One region of the Candidatus Pantoea communis genome, then DNA from elsewhere that is predicted to be linked to it. Evidence: predicted binding sites of a transcription regulator. Region 1 holds the regulator's gene; the other holds the start of a gene.
The links. The regulator LexA, encoded in region 1, represses DNA repair genes until DNA is damaged. The targets are predictions, from matches to a motif close to TNCTGTATGTACATACAGNA.
Positions count from the first base shown of each region.

Region 2: a site for LexA is predicted at 1,764-1,783, ahead of umuD (translesion error-prone DNA polymerase V autoproteolytic subunit). Genes of this name have one in related genera too.

Region 1 is NZ_VWXC01000009.1:156,238-159,408, reverse strand. It holds gene plsB (glycerol-3-phosphate 1-O-acyltransferase PlsB) at 1-1,111, opposite strand, end outside; gene F3J37_RS13885 (diacylglycerol kinase) at 1,239-1,607, shown strand; gene lexA (transcriptional repressor LexA) at 1,713-2,327, shown strand; gene dinF (MATE family efflux transporter DinF) at 2,454-3,171, shown strand, end outside.
Region 2 is NZ_VWXC01000042.1:2,311-5,481, forward strand. It holds gene F3J37_RS27300 (SOS response-associated peptidase family protein) at 303-977, shown strand; gene F3J37_RS27305 (XRE family transcriptional regulator) at 1,055-1,327, opposite strand; gene umuD (translesion error-prone DNA polymerase V autoproteolytic subunit) at 1,891-2,310, shown strand; gene umuC (translesion error-prone DNA polymerase V subunit UmuC) at 2,319-3,171, shown strand, end outside.

The DNA of each region.
Region 1 (3,171 bases):
GATATTCACGGAACACCGTGGAATAGAGTTTGTTGCCCTTGAAGGTACGGCGAATAAAGAAAGCACCCAGACGACGGAAAATCGGACCTGCTGGCCAGAAGTTCAGGTTGATGCCGGCCGCGATGTGTGGCGGCACCAGCCCCTGATGGTAGAGCACGTAAGAGAGCAGTAGATAGTCCATGTGGCTGCGATGGCAGGGCACATACACAATCTCATGGCCATCTTGCGCCAGCTGACGGACTCGCTCGCCACCGTTGACGTTGATGCCCTGATAAAGGCGGCTCCACAGCCAGCCCATCACGCGGTCTGTGACGCGAATGGCCTCATACGAGAAGTTCGCTGCGACCTCTTCCATCATCTCAACAGCATTCTGCTGGGCTTTCTCGTGCGAGATTTTTTTGCTACGCGCTTCATCTTCAACCGCTTTTTCAATCGCTTTGGATTGCAGCAGCTTGTTGAACAGATCCTGACGCGCAGGCAGACGTGGGCCTACAGCAGCCAGGCGCTGACGCGCGAAGTGAATGCGAGCCACGCGTGCCAGCTTCTGGGCAATCGACTTATCCGTACCGTGCTCCGTCGCCATCTGGCGCAGGGAAACGGTCGGCGAGAAGCGCACAAAGCTGTCACGTCCGTGCCACAAAATGGCGAAGAATTTCTCTACACCATTAAGGATGCGCAGATGTGGCGTATCTTCTCCCTGGATTTCGCGTCCCGGCGCACGACCAAACATCACCGCCACCGGTAACATCTGTACGTCGAGATCAGGGTTACTGCGGTGCAAATCGAGATAGTCGTGGAATAGCTTCACCGACTCAGGATTGGCAACGAAATAGGGGAATACGCGTGGGCCATCATGAATAAACACGTGACGCGGCAGTAGCGTGCCGTCGATCTCCAGCGGAGCCAGCGGATCGGGCAGATCATGTTTCAGGCACTGTGCCCGAAGAGTGAGCAGGTCAGCCTTTGAATCATAAGGCAAAACATACATCACTGGACGAGTCGGATCGATCCCGTGTTCTGAGACAGGATCGGTCGGAATGACCTTACTCTTTACCAAAAAAGAGAGTGGTAAATTCAATAGTTTGTAATAAAGTTTACGCCAACCTGACATAGACAACTTAAAGCCTCTTGTTAGCAAAGCGCGGCAAGCATACCAGAAAGTGCAACGAAGATCTGTGGCTTACACGACCTCAGATAGCCCACATATTGACGCCAAATCACATCAAGGGTTCCAAAGCATGGCAAATAACGTCACCGGTATTCAAAGAATAGTGAATGCAGCCGGTTATTCCTGGCAGGGCTTGCGCGCCGCCTGGAAACATGAAGCCGCATTTCGTCAGGAAGCCATTGCTGCACTGGTGGCGATTGTGGTGGCTTGCTGGCTGGATGTTGATGCGATTTCCCGCGTACTGATGATTGGCTCCGTGGTGCTGGTGATCATTGTTGAAATCCTGAATAGCGCCATTGAAGCGGTGGTGGACCGCATTGGGCAAGAGCGCCATCCTTTAGCCGGACGAGCAAAAGATATGGGCTCAGCGGCGGTGTTGCTGGCTATCTTACTGGCTCTGTTTGTCTGGATCGCACTGCTCTGGTCGCATTTGCGATAGGCATTCCAGAATCTTCAAACCGCTGATTTTTCCCTCTGTTTTGGTTTTCATTTCGCCAATACCTGTATATACTCACAGCGACTGTATAAACAACCAGGGGGCGGGATGAAAGCGTTAACCACCAGGCAGCAACAGGTCTATGATCTGATTCGCGACCACATTAACCAGACCGGCATGCCGCCAACGCGTGCGGAAATTGCTGCGCAACTGGGTTTTCGCTCGCCCAATGCTGCGGAAGAACACCTGAAAGCACTGGCGCGTAAAGGCGTCATCGAGATTGTATCCGGCGCATCTCGCGGCATCCGCCTGCTAATGGAAGAAGAAGTCTCCGAAGGGTTGCCGCTGATCGGTCGCGTGGCCGCCGGTGAGCCGCTGCTGGCGCAAGAGCACATCGAAGCGCACTATCAGGTTGATGCCAATCTGTTTAAACCTACCGCCGATTTTCTGCTGCGGGTGAGTGGTATGTCGATGAAAGACATCGGGATTATGGACGGCGACTTGCTTGCCGTGCATAAAACCCAGGAAGTCCGTAATGGTCAGGTTGTGGTGGCGCGCATTGATGATGAAGTGACCGTCAAACGCTGGAAAAAGCAGGGTGCCATTGTGCATTTGCTGCCAGAAAACACCGAATTCCAGCCGATTGTGGTCGATACCCGTGAGCAGGCTCTGACCGTTGAAGGTTTGGCTGTGGGCATCGTACGTAACGGCGAATGGCTTTAATCTCTCATTGAATTCCCCCGCTGCGGTTGGTCGCTGTGCTGACCGCAGTCTGATACATTGATTTTCCTCTTCAGGCTGATTGCCGGTTAATGGTCCTATTGACCAGCGCAACAATGGAACGGGCGAATGCGGCTGTTTTCCTCTTCAGATAAAGCATTGTGGCGGCTGGCGCTGCCGATGATTCTCTCCAATATTACCGTTCCGCTGCTCGGTGTCGTCGATACGGCAGTGATTGGCCATCTCGATAGCCCCATTTACCTCGGTGGCGTGGCGGTAGGTGCAACGGCGACCAGTTTCATCTTTATGTTGCTGTTGTTCCTGCGCATGAGCACCACGGGTTTGACTGCGCAGGCGTTTGGCGCGAACGATAAAACCGCCTTAGCGCGGGCGTTGACGCAACCTCTGCTGATCGCCCTGGTGGCGGGCGTGCTGTTTTTATTACTGCGCGCGCCCTTCAGTTTGATCGCCGCCTCATTAATGGGCGGCAGCCCGGAAATGCAACACCAGGCACAAATTTTTATCAACATTCGCTGGCTTAGCGCACCGGCGACCTTAGCCAATCTGGTGATTTTGGGCTGGTTGCTTGGCGTGCAATATGCGCGAGCGCCGATGGTGCTGCTCATTGTCGGTAACCTGGTGAATATCCTGCTCGATCTCCTGTTTGTGCTGAAGCTTCACTGGGGCGTTGCAGGTGCGGCGGCGGCAACGGCGGTGGCAGAGTACGTCACGCTGGGTGTGGGGTTATGGATGGTGGTACGTGTGCTTAAGTTGCGCGGCATTTCTTTCAATCTGCTAAAACAGAGCTGGCGTGGTGATGCGGCACGCCTGTTCCGGCTCAACCGCG
Region 2 (3,171 bases), on a different contig from region 1:
AGCCATGTCTACAGACACTGATTATCAACTTTCTTTTGATATACGGGGACGCCGTTCCCCGGATAACACAACGATTCTTTGCGATAGATTTCCAGTCGCTCAATGAAGTGCTCACTTAAATTTTCTGACTGCTGGCGCCCTGCCTCTGCCCGGGTCACCGGCAGACTCAGACGCTCTCCTGACGCGGCTCAATCCACGTTAATAGGGTTGCGCTCTTCTCGGGACCGGGCTGCAGAGTTATGTGACATGATGAACCCTCCGGATAAAGGTTTACCGCCTATGCTGAATAGCAGGAGGTGCTTATGTGTGGACGTTTTGCGCAATACAACAGCAGAAATGATTTTTTCGAAGCTCTGGGCATTGGCCCGGAGGAATTAACCTACGACGCAGAGCCCATCGGCCGTTATAACGTGTCTCCGGGCACGAAGGTCCTGTTACTTAATGAGCGCGACGGCGATCTGAAGTTTGACCCCGTGTACTGGGGCTATGGTCCGGAGTGGTGGGATAAGCCTCCGCTCATCAACGCCCGCAGCGAAACAGCTGCGACAGGGCGTATGTTTAAGCCTTTGTGGGAGCATGGCCGAGTTATTGTCCCGGCATCCGGCTGGTTTGAGTGGAAAAGAGACGGCGACCAAAAACAGCCCTATTTTATTTATCAAAGGGACAAAGAACCGTTGTTTTTTTTGGCCATCGGGAAGCCGCCTTTTGATCGGGAACACGGGCAGGAGGGTTTTGTCATCGTCACCGCTGCCAGCAATCAGGGCATGGTGGACATACACGATCGCCGCCCTCTTGTCCTCAGGGCAGACGCGGTCCGGGAATGGCTCAGTCAGGACACTTCACCGGCGCGGGCTGCTGAAATTGCGCATGACAGCGCGCTGCCTGAAACCGACTTTACCTGGCATCCGGTAGCGACAAAAGTCGGCAACGTTCACAATCAGGGGCCTGACATAATCCATTGCATTAATGGCAGCTGACAGGCGCCGGTACGGGCTACAGTTTATTTACCCCTGGTGAATAAGGATAAGATAATCCCGTACCGGCAACGGTTAATTTAGCACAGCGGCGCCCTGTCGCCATCGCCCGGTGCGGCATCGTCTGATTCGGTCCGCGTCCAGATGGCCTGACGGGTCAGCCAGAATCCGGATGAATGAAACACAATCCCCAGTTGCTCAGCCAGCGTCTGCGTCACCGGCAGTCGCCCCGCCAGAAAAGCCCAGGCTATATCGCTGTCCAGCCCGCTGCGATCACACAACTGCGTCACGGAGATATCATGCTCAGTCAGCAGATAAGCGAGAAAGCGTGCGGGAGAGGTATGGCCGTCCATAGATTACCCCGGGAGGTTATGAAGAGATTTCGTCCAGATTAATGCGCTCCGTCCGGTCTGCACAACGGGTCCGGAAAAAATACCTGCATTCAACTGCCAGAACCCAACGCTCGCCGCAGTCACGGCTGAGGCGTACCGCAGCTGCGCGAGGAACGAACAGCCGTGTCGAGGAAGCGTCACGTCACCGATGCCCGCAAAGACTGCTTACGCTCCGGTGCCGGGATTAGGAAAGAAAGATAAAGGAGCCCGACTGCGGAAAGCCAGGCGGCTGATGTACAGCCCGGAAACGCTTACGTACGTTGCCCGGGCCCGGTATCAGCATAGATGCCCGATGAGTGTGCGGCGGAAAATATTTTTTCTCCGCTCTCAGCCACATAAATCCGTTTCCGGACGTATCTGCCGGACTGCCTCTTGCCAGATAAATGCCACTCAATAATACTGTACATATAAACAGTGTTCTCAGAGGAGGATTTTATGCACCAATTACATACAGCACCCACCCTAACTCCCGCAACGTCTGCCGGGAGTTTACAGTGAAACCGGCAGCGTACAGCCCCGGCCTGATGCTGCTCTGGTCCCCCATCTTTACGCCGCGCGTACGGGTCCCGCTGTTCGCAGACCCGTGTGCCGCCGGATTCCCATCCCCTGCACAGGACTACGTCGAGTCCGAGCTCGACCTGAACGAACTTTGCATCCGCCGGCGCGCCTCAACCTTCTTTGTGCGCGCCAGCGGCAGCAGCATGGAAGGACTGGGGTTGTATGACGGCGACGTTATGGTGGTTGACCGGGCCGAGGAGGCAGCGCACGGCGATGTCGTGATAGCGGAGGTCAACGGGGAATTCACGGTCAAACGCCTGCAGCTGCACCCCCGCCTCGCCCTACTGCCCATGAATCCGGCCTACTCCACCATTTACCCGGAGGAGCTGCAGCTGCTCGGCGTGGTTACCTGGTTCTTCAACAGCACGCGTGCGCGCCGGAGGTAACCATGCCCATGTTCGGACTGGCCGACGTCAACTCGTTTTACGCCAGCTGCGAGGCGCTGTTTCGCCCGGACCTGCGCGGTAAACCAGTAGTGGTGCTCAGCAACAACGACGGCTGCGTCATTGCACGCTCAGCGGGCGCGAAGCTTCTGGGCATAAAAATGGGCGCCCCGTGGTTTCAGATAAAAAATGAGGAATATTCTGAGAAAATACATGTGTTTAGCTCAAATTACGCCTTATACCACTCTATGTCGCAGAGGGTCATGACGGCCCTCGAGGAGCTGACGCCAAAGGTCGAGCAGTATTCGATTGACGAGATGTTCCTCGACATAACCGGCATCGATGGCTGCGAAGACTTTGAGCACTTCGGGCGGCGCCTGCGCGCGCACGTGCTGGCCACAACCGGACTGACAGTCGGTGTGGGCATGGGCCCGACCAAAACGCTGGCCAAAAGCGCGCAGTGGGCGAGCAAAGAATGGAAGCAGTTTAAGGGCGTGCTGGCGCTGACCACGGGCAACCCGAAGCGTACCGCGACGCTCCTGCAGAATCAGCCGGTGGAAGAAATCTGGGGCGTCGGCAGGCGCATCGCTAAGAAGCTGAACATCATGGGCATTGAAAATGCCCTGCAGCTGTCGCGCGCTCACCCTGCCCTCATCCGGAAAAACTTCAGCGTGGTGCTGGAGCGCACGGTGCGGGAGCTGAACCGCGAATCCTGCATTCCGCTGGAAGAGTTCGCGCCCGCAAAACAACAGATCGTCTGCTCGCGATCGTTTGGCGAGCGCATCACGTCAAAATCAGCCATGCAGCAGGCGCTCTGCCAGTACGCTACGCGTGCGTCTGAAAAGCTGCGCGGCGAACGTCAGT